2 regions of the Nocardiopsis protaetiae genome follow, and region 2 is predicted to be linked to the other one. Evidence: riboswitches for the same ligand, from Rfam matches in the RefSeq annotation. Region 2 holds a riboswitch; the other holds the start of a gene.
The links. Region 2 has a riboswitch for glycine ahead of gcvP (aminomethyl-transferring glycine dehydrogenase). Riboswitches for the same ligand answer to the same signal wherever they lie in the genome.

Region 1 (7,180 bases), on a different contig from region 2:
CCGAAAGGTCGAGGCGATGTCCAAAGAGGCGGCGGCCGAGGGGGCCGCGGAGTTCCGTGCGGCGCGCGATCTGCTCCTGCGGCTGCGGGAGGACCGCGAGGCCGCGCACCGGGAGTTCACCTGGCCCCGGCCCGAGGTGTTCAACTGGGCGCTGGACCACTTCGACGAGGTCGCGGAGCGCCGGCCGGACCGCACGGCGCTGTGGATCGTCGACGAGGACGGCACGGAGGAGAAGCACACCTACCGGCGGATGGCGGAGCGCTCCTCCCAGGTCGCCAACTGGCTGCACGCCCAGGGCGTGCACGCGGGCGACCGCATCCTGGTGATGCTCGGCCCGCAGGTGGAGCTGTGGGAGATCACCCTGGCGGCCGTCAAGCTCGGCGCCGTGGTGGTGCCGACCGCCACCAACCTGACCGAGGGCGACCTGGTGGACCGGTTGGAGCGCGGCGAGATCAAGCACGTGGTGTGCTCGCCGGTGGACACGGAGAAGTTCGAGGGCCTGAGCGGCCACTGGACCCGCATCTGCGTGGGGTACATGGACGGCTGGCTCGGCTACCCCGACTCCGAGCACGCCGGGCTGGACTTCCACCCGGCGCAGCGGATCGGCCCCGACGCGCCCCTGCTCGTCTACTTCACGTCGGGCACCACCGCCAAGCCCAAGCTGGTGGTGCACACCCAGCGCTCCTACCCGGTCGGGCACCTGTCCACCATGTACTGGCTGGGCGTGCGGCCGGGGGACGTGCACCTCAACGTGTCCGTGCCCGGCTGGGGCAAGCACGCCTACAGCAGTGTCTTCGGCCCGTGGAACGCCGAGGCGACGGTGCTGGTGGTGCGCCAGGACCGCTTCTCCTCCGAGCGCCTGCTCGACGAGATCGTGCGCTGCGGCGTGCACACCTTCTGCGCCCCGCCGACGGTGTGGCGGATGCTGGTGCAGACCGACCTGGCGTCGTGGAAGGTGCCGCTGCGCGAGGCGCTGGCCGCCGGGGAGCCGCTGAACGCGGAGGTGGTGGAGCACGTGCGCAAGGCGTGGGGCCTGACGGTGCGCGACGGGTTCGGCCAGACGGAGACCACCCTGCTGGTCGGCAACTCCCCCGGACAGCACGTGGTGCCCGGGTCGATGGGCCGCGAGATGCCCGGCTACCGGATCGTGCTGGCGGACCCGGTCACCGAGGAGCCCGGCGACAGCGGCGAGATCTGCGTGGACCTGTCCGACGAGCCGGTGGGGATCATGAAGGGGTACGCCGACAGCCCCGACCTGACCCGGCTGGCGACCCGCCGGGGCCTGTTCCACACCGGGGATCTGGCCTCCCGGGAGGCCGACGGGCACATTACCTATATCGGCCGCGGCGACGATGTGTTCAAGGCCTCGGATTACCGCATCTCACCATTCGAACTCGAAAGCGTGCTCGTCGAACACGAATACGTGGCCGAGGCGGCGGTGGTCCCCTCGCCCGATCCGCTGCGGCTGGCGGTCGCCAAGGCGTTCGTGACCCCGGCCCCGGGGGTGCCGGCCACGGCGGAGACGGCGCGGGCGATCCTGGAGCACGTCCGGGCCCGCCTGTCCCCGTACAAGAGGGTCCGCCGCCTGGAGTTCGCCGAGCTGCCCAAGACGGTGTCGGGCAAGATCCGCCGGGTGCAGCTGCGCCGGGAGGAGGCCGAGCGCGGGCCGGTCACGGACGGCTCGCGCCACCCCGCCGAGTTCTGGGAGGAGGACTTCACCGGGCCGGGGGCCTGAACCGGCACCGGCCTATCCGGAGAAATGCGTCTCAACAAATGAGACGAACATTTCACCATTGTCGCGATTACCGCCTCCCACCATGTGACCCTCGTCCGAAATACCGGCGTAACCGCGTTCGGGCCCCGCGGCCGCGCTAGTGTGCAGGGTGGCGGCACCGCACGAGCGAGGACATAAGGGGAGCAGCAGCATGCCCAGCACCAACGACACACGGGTGGTCGACTACAAGCCGCTCATCGCCCCCCGGGACCTGCTCGCCGAGCTTCCCCTGGGAGATGAGCGCACCGCCCTGGTCGAGCGCTCCCGCACCGAGGTCAAGCGGGTCCTGGACGGTGAGGACGACCGCCTGCTGGTCGTCGTCGGCCCCTGCTCCGTGCACGACCGCGAGTCGGCCATGGACTACGCCCACCGCCTCATCGAGCTGATCCCCTCGCTGAGCGAGGAGCTGTGCGTGGTCATGCGCGTGTACTTCGAGAAGCCGCGCACCACCGTCGGCTGGAAGGGGCTCATCAACGACCCCGGCCTCGACGACACCTACGACGTGCAGCGCGGCCTGCGCCTGGCCCGCGAGATCCTGCTGGACATCAACTCGCTGGGGCTGCCCGCGGGCACCGAGTTCCTCGACCCCATCACCCCGCAGTACATCGCCGACGCCGTGTCCTGGGGCGCGATCGGCGCCCGCACCACCGAGAGCCAGGTGCACCGCCAGCTGAGCAGCGGCCTGAGCACCCCGGTGGGCTTCAAGAACGGCACCGACGGCGACGTGCAGGTGGCCGTGGACGCGGTCGGCGCGGCCGCCGCCTCCCACACGTTCTTCGGCGTGGACCCGGCGGGCGCCGGCTCGGTGGTCGTCACCGAGGGCAACCCCGACTGCCACGTCATCCTGCGCGGCGGCCGCACCGGCCCCAACCACGACACCGCCTCGGTGAACGCGGCGCTGGACGTCATCACCAAGGCCGGGCTGCCGCGCCGCCTGATGATCGACGCCAGCCACGCCAACAGCGGCAAGGACCACGAGCGCCAGCCGGGCGTGGCCGCCGAGATCGCCGCCCAGGTCGCCGAGGGCCAGGACGGCATCATCGGCGTCATGCTGGAGAGCTTCCTCGTCCCCGGCGCCCAGAAGCTGGGCGACCCGGCGGACCTGGTGTACGGCCAGTCCATCACCGACAAGTGCATGGGCTGGGACACCACCACCGAGGTGCTGACCACCCTGGCCGAGGCCGTCCGGGCCCGCCGCAAGACCGCCTAGCCGGTCCGCACACGCACCGGCGCCCGCACCGTTCACGAACGGGGCGGGCGTCGTCGTTCCCAGGGCCGGGCCTAGCGGGTCGCGGACTCCCGCGGGAGGACCTCCAGGGCGGCCAGCAGCTCGCGGCCCAGGGCCTCGCAGTCCCCCGGTTCGAATGCGTCGGCCCCGGATTCCAGGCGCAGGGCGAAGGTGTGCGTGCCCGCCGGGCCGCTCACCCAGCCGACCCACCACCCCGGCGCGCCCCCGCCCTCGCAGGCCGCGCGGCCGTGCAGCGTGTGCCCCTCGCCCTCCTCCACCAGGGTGAGCGCGTGCAGTGCCCGCTGGTGGGCGGCGTCCACCGGCAGTTCTCCGCGGGCCAGCTGGGCCAGGAACTCCGTCTGCTCCACCGCGGAGACCCCCAGCGGGCCCCGCGCCCAGAAGTCGTCCTCCCCCGTGCCGACGTCGCGGTTGCCGTACTCGAACCGGTCCACCCACGGTGCCAGCCGGTCCCGGCCCACCCGCTCCACCGCGTCCCGGTGGGCGGCCTCCCCGGCGCCCGCCACCGCCCCCGCGTCGGCGGCCGCACCCGTCTGGAGCGCCACCAGCGCCGTCACCAGGTCGAACGTCTCCCCCGGCACCGCGCGCTCGCGCGCCCGCCCGGGGTCCACCAGCACCGAGGTGCGGTCCTGTGTGTCGTAGAGCACGAACGTGCCCGTCGCCCCGGCCCGCTCGAACACCGCGGCCAGGTCCGCCCGCTCCACCGCGGCCACGTCCCCGCCCACCGCGGCGGCGTTGTCCGCGCCCGGGGACGGGCCCGGCCCCTCCCCGTCCTCCCGCGGAGCGGCGCAGCCCAGCAGCGCCGCCAGCGTCGCGCCGACCACCGACGCGCACCCGATCCGTCTCATCCTCCGCGTGTCCACCAGCACTCGGTCTCCCTCGGTACACGAACCGCAACGACCCGATTCCGTTCCGTTCACCGCACACGGTAGTCCGTGCGCGCCCGCCCCGCCGGGGATTCGACCGGTCCGTTCGCGCGGGCGGCCGCACGGCGGCGGCCGCCCTTGGGAGCGGCCACGGCCGCTGCTAGGCTGAACGTGTTGCTGACCCCGTACGGGAGAGTGCCCGCGCAGCCGGCGCGGGCCGCCGAAGGAGCAATCCCTCCCCGAAACAACCTCTCAGGCACAGTGGACCGTACGGGCGAGACCACTCTGGAAAGCAGGGACCGCGTCCCTCGCCGAAGGTGCAAGCCACGCCGAGCGCGCGGTGAAGCTCTCAGGCACAGATGACAGAGGGGGAGGATGGCAACGCCTATGCACGATACGACGCCCATCCTCTCGGGAGTACCCATGTCAGAGCCCGCGTCCGCGTCGCGGCCCACCGCCCTGCGCGCGATCCACGAGAAGGCCGGTGCCTCCCTCGTCGACTTCGCCGGGTGGCTCATGCCCCTCCGCTACGGCAGCGAGACCGCCGAGCACAAGGCCGTACGCGAGGCCGCGGGCCTGTTCGACCTCTCCCACATGGGCGAGATCCGCCTCACCGGCCCCGACGCCGGGCGCGCCCTCGACCACGCCCTGGTCGGGCACCTGTCGCAGGTCAAGCCGGGCAAGGCCCGCTACACGATGATCACCGACGCCGACGGCGGCGTCCTGGACGACCTCATCGTCTACCGGCTCGGCGAGGAGGAGTACCTCGTGGTGGCCAACGCCGCCAACGCCGACGTCGTCTCCGCCGCCCTGGCCGAGCGCGCCGCCGGGTTCGACGTCGAGGTCGCCGACGAGTCCGCCGAGTACTCGCTCATCGCCGTCCAGGGCCCCCGGGCCGTGGAGATCCTGGCCCCGCTCACCGACGCCGACCTGGACTCCATCCGCTACTACGCGGGCTACGAGCACACCGTCGCCGGGGTCCCCGTCCTGCTGGCGCGCACCGGCTACACCGGCGAGGACGGGTTCGAGATCTTCGTCAAGCCCGCCGAGCGCGCCGTCGAGGTGTGGGAGGCGCTCATCGCCGCCGGCGCCGACCGGGGCCTGGTGCCCGCCGGGCTGTCGGCCCGCGACACCCTGCGCCTGGAGGCGGGCATGCCGCTGTACGGCCAGGAGCTGAGCACCGACCTCACCCCCTTCGACGCCGGGCTGGGCCGCGTGGTCAAGTTCGACAAGGAGGGCGACTTCGTCGGCCGGGCCGCCCTCGAAGAGGCCGCCCGCACCGCCCGCCCCCGCCGCCTCATCGGCCTCGTCGCGCGCGGACGCCGTCCGCTGCGCCGCGGCCAGGACGTGCTGCGCGACGGCGCGGTCGTCGGCACCATCACCAGCGGCGCGCCCTCCCCCACCCTGGGCAGCCCCATCGCCATGGCCTACGTGGACGGCGAACTCGACACCGCGACCGGCGCGTTCACCGTGGACGTGCGCGGCCGCGGCGAGGACGTCGACGTGGTCGAGCTGCCGTTCTACAAGCGGCAGGCCTGAGAGACGTGGGTCCCGCACCAACGGGACCCCACGCGCCCCGCGCGGCTGCACCCCTGATCGGGATCGGCACGGGCGGGACGCGATCCGGACGTAGGCCGGGCCGGGCGGCCGTCACCCGGCGGCGCGGCAGGAATGAAGAGAACCTCCAAGGAGAGTTGAAGTGAGCGTTCCCACGGAGCTGGGTTACACCGCCGAACACGAGTGGGTCTCGATCGAGGACGGGGTCGCAACGGTCGGCATCACGGCGTTCGCCGCCGAGTCCCTCGGCGACATCGTCTACGTCGAGGCCCCCGCCGCCGGCACCACCGTGAGCGCGGGCGAGACCTGCGGCGAGGTGGAGTCCACCAAGTCCGTCAGCGACATCTACTCCCCCGTCGACGGCGAGGTCGTCGAGGTCAACGCGGACCTGGAGGGGGAGCCGGAGTCCATCAACTCCGACCCCTACGGCGCGTGGCTGTTCAAGGTGCGCCTGGCCGGGGAGCCCGGCGCGCTGCTCTCCGCGGAGGAGTACACCAAGCTGACCGAAGGCGAGGACTGACCCCCGATGGCCACCGACAACACGCTCAACCAGAGCCTGAGCGAACTCGACCCGGAAGTCGCGGCCGCGGTCGACGCGGAGCTGGGCCGCCAGCGCGACACCCTTGAGATGATCGCCTCGGAGAACTTCGCTCCGCAGGCCGTCATCGAGGCGCAGGGCACCGTCCTGACCAACAAGTACGCGGAGGGCTACCCGGGCCGCCGCTACTACGGCGGGTGCGAGTACGTCGACGTCGTCGAGCAGCTCGCCATCGACCGGGCCAAGTCCCTGTTCGGTGCCGAGCACGCCAACGTACAGCCGCACTCGGGCGCCCAGGCCAACACGGCCGTGTACTTCGCCCTGCTCAAGCCGGGCGACACCATCCTCGGTCTGGACCTGGCCCACGGCGGCCACCTGACCCACGGGATGCGGATCAACTACTCCGGCAAGGTCCTCAACGCCGTGGCCTACCACGTGCGCGACGAGGACGGCACCGTCGACTACGACGAGGTCGCCGCCCTGGCCAAGGAGCACCAGCCCAAGATGATCGTGGCGGGCTGGTCGGCCTACCCGCGGCAGCTGGACTTCGCCCGGTTCCGGGAGATCGCCGACTCCGTGGGCGCCCTGCTCATGGTCGACATGGCGCACTTCGCCGGCCTGGTCGCGGCGGGCCTGCACCCCAACCCGGTGCCGTTCGCCGACGTGGTCACCACCACCACGCACAAGACCCTGGGCGGCCCGCGCGGCGGTCTGATCCTCACCAAGGCCGAGCTGGCCAAGAAGATCAACTCCGCGGTGTTCCCCGGTATGCAGGGCGGGCCGCTGGAGCACGTGATCGCGGCCAAGGCCGTGGCGCTCAAGGTCGCGGCGGGCGAGGAGTTCGCCGACCGCCAGCGCCGCACGGTGTCCGGTGCCAGGCTGCTCGCCGAGCGCCTGACCCGGCCCGACGCCGCCGAGGTCGGTGTGAAGGTGGCCTCCGGGGGGACGGACGTGCACCTGGTGCTGGTCGACCTGGTGGACTCCGAGCTCAACGGCCAGGAGGCCGAGGACCGGCTGCACTCCATCGGGATCACCGTCAACCGCAACGCGGTGCCCAACGACCCGCGGCCGCCGATGGTGACCTCGGGTCTGCGGATCGGCACGCCGGCGCTGGCCACGCGCGGGTTCGGCGACGAGGACTTCGCCGAGGTCGCCGACATCATCGCCGAGGCCCTCAAGCCCGAGTTCGACGCACAGGC
Region 2 (6,348 bases):
GGCCCTGGTCTTCGGGTTCGCCCTGCCGTTCGTGCTGGCGCTCGTCCTCAACGAGCTCAAGCACGCCCGCGGATACCTGCGGCTGGTCGTCTACCTGCCGGTGATGCTGCCGCCCATCGTGTCGGCGCTGCTGTGGAAGTGGTTCTACGACCCCGGGCCCGGACTGCTCAACGGCGCGCTGCGCGCGGTGGGCCTGCCCGGGCTGGAGTGGACCAACTCCGCCGACACCGCGCTGATCTCGCTCGTCATCGTCTCCACCTGGGCCAACCTGGGCACCGCCACCCTCATCTACCTGGCCGGGCTCCAGGCCATCCCGGGCGAGCTGTACGAGGCGGCCGAACTCGACGGGGCCGGGCTGCTCCAGCGGGTGTGGTCGGTGACCATTCCGCACATGCGGTTCGTGATCCTCGTGCTCCTGCTGCTCCAGATCGTGGCGACCATGCAGGTGTTCGTCGAGCCCTACATCCTCACCGGCGGCGGGCCCGAGGGGGCGACCACCACGGTCCTGCTGCTCATCTACCGCTACGCGTTCACCTTCGGCGACTTCGGCGCGGCCGCCGCCCTGAGCCTGCTGCTCTTCGCGGTCCTGGCCGTGTTCTCCGCCCTGTACCTGTGGGCCACCCGCACCCGCTGACCCGTCCTGGAGGAGAGCCATGACACCCACCCGGCCCCGGCGGGCCCGCGGCGGCCCGCCCGCGCGCACCGCGGAGCGCACCCTCGTCTCCCCGCTCACCCTCAACGGCCCCCGGGGCAGGACCGGCTACCGGGCGGTCCTGGTCCTGGTGATCGTCCTGTTCACCGTGGTGTTCCTGGGACCGATGCTGCTGGCGGTGAGCGGGTCCTTCAAGCCCCCCGCCGAACTGGCCCGCACCCCGCCCACCCTGCTGCCGCAGGAGTGGCGGCCCGAGACCTATCCGCGCGCCTGGGACACCCTGGACCTGGGCCGGTACCTGTGGAACACGTTCGTGGTGGTGGGCGGCGCCTGGCTGTTCCAGCTCGGGGTGGCCGTGCCGGCCGCCTACTCGCTGTCGCGGCTGCGCCCGGTGCTGGGCAACGCCGTGCTGGGGATGATGCTGGCGACCCTCATGCTCCCGGCCGCGGCACTGCTCATCCCCACCTACCTCACCGTCGCCGACGTGCCGCTGCTCGGGATCAACCTGCTCAACACGCCCTGGGCGGTGTGGCTGCCGATGGCGGCCAACGCCTTCAACGTGTTCGTGCTCAAACAGTTCTTCGACCGCATCCCCGCCGACCTGGTGGAGGCCGCCCGGCTGGACGGGGCCGGACCCGCCCAGATCATGCTGCGGATCGTGCTGCCGCTGTCGCGGCCGATCCTGGCGGTGGTGTCGATCCTGGCGATCGTCGCCGCCTGGAAGGACTTCATCTGGCCGCTGGTGGTGCTCCAGGACCCGCTGGTGCAGACCATCACCGTCCACCTGGCGCGGATCTCCACCGAGATGCCGCTCAACCTGCTCATCGCCGGGATGGTCATCTCCAGCCTGCCGGTGCTCGCCCTGTTCCTGGTGTTCCAGCGCCAGGTGATCTCGGGGCTGTCGGCCGGTGCCCTCAAGGGCTGACCCCGCCCCACCCTTCCCTCGAAGACAAGGACACCGCAACGTGACCGGACACCACGACCCGGACTGGTGGCGCGGCGCCGCCATCTACCAGATCTACCCGCGCAGCTTCGCCGACGGCGACGGCGACGGCATCGGCGACCTCGCCGGGGTGCTGCGGGAGATCGACCACCTGGCGGAGCTGGGGGTCGACGCGCTGTGGATGAGCCCCTGGTACCCGTCGCCGCTCGCCGACGGCGGGTACGACGTGGCCGACTACACCGACATCGCGCCCGTGTACGGCGACCTGGACCTGGCCGACCGGCTCATCGCCGCCGCCCACGAGCGCGGCATCCGGGTGATCATCGACATCGTGCCCAACCACTGCTCCAGCGAGCACGTGTGGTTCCGCGAGGCGCTGGCGGCCGGGCCCGGCTCGGCCGAGCGGTCCCTGTTCTGGTTCCGGCCCGGCCGCGGCGAGGACGGCGGGCTGCCGCCCAACAACTGGCGGTCCCGGTTCGGCGGGTCCGCGTGGTCGCGGGTCACCGAGGCCGACGGGAGCCCGGGGGAGTGGTACCTGCACCTGTACTCGGCGCAGCAGCCCGACCTGAACTGGGAGCACCCGCGGGTGCGCGAGGAGTTCGACGCGATCCTGCGGTTCTGGTTCGACCGGGGCGTGGACGGGTTCCGCATCGACGTGGCCGACGGGATGGTCAAGGACCCGGCGCTGCCGGACGCCGCCGAGGGGGACGAGAGCGCGTTCTCCGACCGCGACGGGGTGCACGACGTGTTCCGGCGCTGGCGGCGGATCGCCGAGTCCTACGGGCCCGACCGGGTGTTCGTGGGGGAGATGTGGCTGCCCGACCCGGAGCGGTTCGCGCGCTACCTGCGGTCCGACGAGCTGCACAGCGCGTTCAACTTCGACTTCCTCAGCTGCCCCTGGGACCCCAAGGCGCTGCGGGCGGTCATCGACCGCACGCTGGCCGCGCACGCGCCGGTGGGGGCGCCCGCCACGTGGGTGCTGTCCAACCACGACGTGACCCGGCACGTGACGCGGTACGGGCGGGCGGGGGACACCGGGTTCTCGTTCGCCGACCGCCGCTACGGGGAGCCCACGGACCTGGAACTGGGCACCCGGCGGGCGCGGGCGGCGGCGCTGCTGGCCATGGCCCTGCCCGGCGGGGTGTACGTGTACCAGGGCGAGGAGCTGGGCCTGGAGGAGGTGGACGTGCCCGAGGAGCTGATCGACGACCCGGTGTTCGCCCGCTCGGGCGGGACCGACCGGGGCCGGGACGGCTGCCGGGTGCCGCTGCCGTGGTCGGGGGACGCGCCGCCCTTCGGGTTCGGCCCCGAGGGGGCGGCCGACCCGTGGCTGCCCCAGCCCGCGGGCTGGTCGGCGCACACCGCCGCGGCCCAGGCCGCCGACCCCGACGGCATGCTGCACCTGTACCGCCGGGCGCTGGCGGTGCGCCGGGCCGAGCCCGCCCTGGGCGCCCCGCCCGCCGACGGCCCGGGGATGCGCTGGCTGGAGGCGCCCCAGGAGGTGCTGGCGTTCGTCCGCGACGACGTGGCCTGCGTCGTCAACCTGGGCGGGGGCCCGGCCGACCTGCCCGCCCACGGCGGGGTGCTGCTGGCCAGCGGCCCCCTGGAGGGCGACCGATTGCCGTCCGACACGGCGGTGTGGCTGCGGATCGTCCGAGAGTGATGACAGAGTGAGAGTGGTGAGGGCTTCGTGCGGAGGACGGCCGTGCGAGGCCCTCCGCGAACCCTGTCCGAGAGAGATGGGTGAGGAGCCCGTGCGGAGGGACGGCCGCACGGGCTCCGCCCTTTCCCGGGCCTGCCGCGGTGTCCCGGCCCCTGGCGGCGAGTCTCGGTTCCTCTTCGGGACACCGCCGCCTTCGCCTGCCGTCGCCCGGTCGGGGGACACCGCCGCCTTCGCCCGCCGCCGCTCGGTCGAGGGACCGCGCCGCGTCGGACACCGCCGCCATCGTCTGCGGCCGCCCGAGCGGAGGCGGCCGCATCTCCCACGGTCGCCCGCCGCCGACGCCCCGGCGGCGCGGCCCCGGCGCGGCGGCGTCCGGGACCGGAGGCATACGCGACCGGGGATCCCGTGGGCGGTTCGGCGGGCGGCGCGCCCGGGGTGGTCGGCGGGCGGGACGAGGGGTGTGACGCGGCGCACGGTGAGTCCTTTCGCCTGGGGGCGGCCGGGCGGCCCGGGACTGTCCGAGAGAAGAGGGCGGGGCCGCGCACCGGCCCCACCGGGACCGTCCGAGAGAGGACGGTGGAGGGTCCGTGCGGAGGGACGGCCGCACGGGCCCTCGTCGTGCCCGGGCAGGTGAGGCGCGCGCAACGCGCGGGGGGACTCGGCTACGGGCGGTGCGATCGAGTACGGTCGTAACCACAACAGGGATGAAAACCGACATTCACCCTGTCCGTACAAGTGAACACAGCGTCAGCAGGCTGTCGATACCGCGCGGGAGAGACCCCTGACCCAGGGGCGCCGACGGGGCAATACTCCCCAGTAACCTCTCAGGCACCACGGACCGCACGGAGAAGGCCGCTCTGAAGCCTGGGCACCGCCGTGCCCGGTGACAGAGGGGGAGACCGTGAGGAACACCGCCGATCCGCATCGGCCCTGTCACCAGGAGGTCTCCGTGCCCGACCAGCCCGTGAACATCCCCGGCGCACCCGCCCGCGTGTTCGCCGACCGCCACATCGGTCCCGCGCCCGGCGCCGTCGAGGAGATGCTCAAGACGGTCGGCTACGGCTCCACCGCCGAGCTCATGGCCGCCGCCGTCCCCGCGTCCATCCTCAGCGCCCCCGGCCGGAGCGCGACGCTCGACCTGCCCGAGGCCATCGGCGAGGCCGAGACCCTCGCGGAGCTGCGCGCGTTCGCCGACCGCAACACCGTCGTCAAGCCCCTCATCGGCCAGGGCTACTACGGCACCTTCACCCCGCCGGTGATCCTGCGCAACATCATGGAGAACCCGGCCTGGTACACGGCGTACACGCCCTACCAGCCGGAGATCTCCCAGGGCCGCCTGGAGGCCCTCATCAACTTCCAGACCATGGTCTCCGACCTCACCGGCCTGCCCGTCACCGGCGCCTCCCTGCTGGACGAGGCCACCGCCGCCGCCGAGGCCATGACCCTGGCCCGCCGCGCCTCCAAGAGCAAGGCGGACGTCTTCGTCGTCGACTCCGACGTCTTCCCGCAGACCCTCCAGGTGCTGCGCACCCGCGCCGAACCGCTGGGCATCGAGGTCGTCGTCGCGGACCTGTCCCAGGGCCTGCCCGAGGGCGACGCGTTCGGCGTCCTGGTCCAGTACCCGGCCTCCAGCGGTGTGGTGCGCGACCCGGGCGCGGTCATCGCCGCCGCCCACGAGCGCGGCGCCCTGGCCGTGGTCGCCGCCGACATCCTGGCGCTGACCCTGCTGCGCAGCCCCGGCGCCCTGGGCGCGGACATCGCCGTCGGCTCCACCCAGCGCTTCGGCGTCCCGCTCGGCTTCGGCGGCCCGCACGCCGGCTACATGTCGGTGACCGAGAAGCTGCGCCGCCAGATCCCGGGCCGCCTGGTCGGCGTCTCGGTGGACACCGCGGGCCGTCCCGCCTACCGCCTGGCGCTCCAGACCCGCGAGCAGCACATCCGCCGCGAGAAGGCCACCAGCAACATCTGTACCGCCCAGGTGCTGCTGGCCGTCATGGCCGGGATGTACGCCGTCTACCACGGCCCGCACGGCCTGCGCGCGATCGCCCGCCAGGTGCACACCCGCACCGCGGCGCTGGCCGGCGCGCTGGCCGAGCGCGGCTTCGAGGTCGTCCACGGCGCGTTCTTCGACACCCTGCGGGTGCGGGTGCCCAGCGCCGACCGGGTCGTGGAGGACGCCCTGGCGGCCGGGTTCAACCTGCTGCGCGTGGACGCCGCCACCGTCGGCGTCAGCGTGGACGAGACCACCACCGTCGCCGACCTGACCGCGCTGGCCGAGGCGTTCGGCGAGGCCGGGCGCGGCTCCGCCAAGTCCGCCGTGGCCGTGGACGAGGACGCCGACCGCGTCCCCGAGGACCTGGCGCGCGGGGTCGACTACCTCGACCACCCGGTGTTCAACACCCACCGCAGCGAGACCTCGCTGCTGCGCTACATGCGCAAGCTCTCCGACCGCGACCTGGCGCTGGACCGCACGATGATCCCGCTGGGCTCGTGCACCATGAAGCTCAACGCCACCACCGAGATGGAGTCGGTCACCTGGCCGGAGTTCGCGGGGCTCCACCCGCTGGCCCCGCTGGACCAGGCGGCCGGCTCGGTGGCGCTGATCCGTGACCTGGAGGCCTGGCTGGCCGAGATCACCGGCTACGACGCGGTGTCGCTCCAGCCCAACGCCGGCTCCCAGGGCGAGTTCGCGGGCCTGCTGGCCATCCGCGGCTACCACCGCTCGCGCGGCGACGACCACCGCGACGTGTGCCTGATCCCCAGCTCCGCGCACGGTACCAACGCCGCCAGCGCGGTGATGGCGGGCATGCGCGTGGCCGTGGTGGCCTGCGACGAGGGCGGCAACGTCGACGTCGACGACCTCAAGGCCAAGATCGCCAAGCACGCGGACGTGCTGGCCGCGATCATGGTGACCTACCCGTCCACGCACGGCGTGTACGAGGACACCATCACCGAGGTGTGCCGTCTGGTCCACGAGGCCGGGGGCCAGGTCTACGTCGACGGCGCCAACCTGAACGCGCTGGTGGGCTGGGCCAAGCCGGGCGAGTTCGGTGCCGACGTCAGCCACCTGAACCTGCACAAGACCTTCTG

Region 1: linked by a shared signal. The riboswitch ahead of gcvT (glycine cleavage system aminomethyltransferase GcvT) and the one ahead of gcvP (aminomethyl-transferring glycine dehydrogenase) in region 2 are both predicted to bind glycine.

The regions. Positions count from the first base shown of each region.
Region 1 covers NZ_JBJJBV010000076.1:16,112-23,291, reverse strand. Annotated here, with positions in the region: gene ACJOT3_RS14105 (AMP-binding protein) at 17-1,735, shown strand; gene ACJOT3_RS14100 (3-deoxy-7-phosphoheptulonate synthase) at 1,926-2,984, shown strand; gene ACJOT3_RS14095 (penicillin binding protein transpeptidase domain-containing protein) at 3,056-3,868, opposite strand; glycine riboswitch at 4,065-4,165, shown strand; gene gcvT (glycine cleavage system aminomethyltransferase GcvT) at 4,310-5,425, shown strand; gene gcvH (glycine cleavage system protein GcvH) at 5,586-5,963, shown strand; gene glyA (serine hydroxymethyltransferase) at 5,970-7,180, shown strand, end outside.
Region 2 covers NZ_JBJJBV010000323.1:344-6,691, forward strand. Annotated here, with positions in the region: gene ACJOT3_RS30610 (carbohydrate ABC transporter permease) at 1-634, shown strand, start outside; gene ACJOT3_RS30615 (carbohydrate ABC transporter permease) at 654-1,577, shown strand; gene ACJOT3_RS30620 (glycoside hydrolase family 13 protein) at 1,618-3,258, shown strand; glycine riboswitch at 4,018-4,109, shown strand; partial or broken gene gcvP (aminomethyl-transferring glycine dehydrogenase) at 4,208-6,348, shown strand, end outside.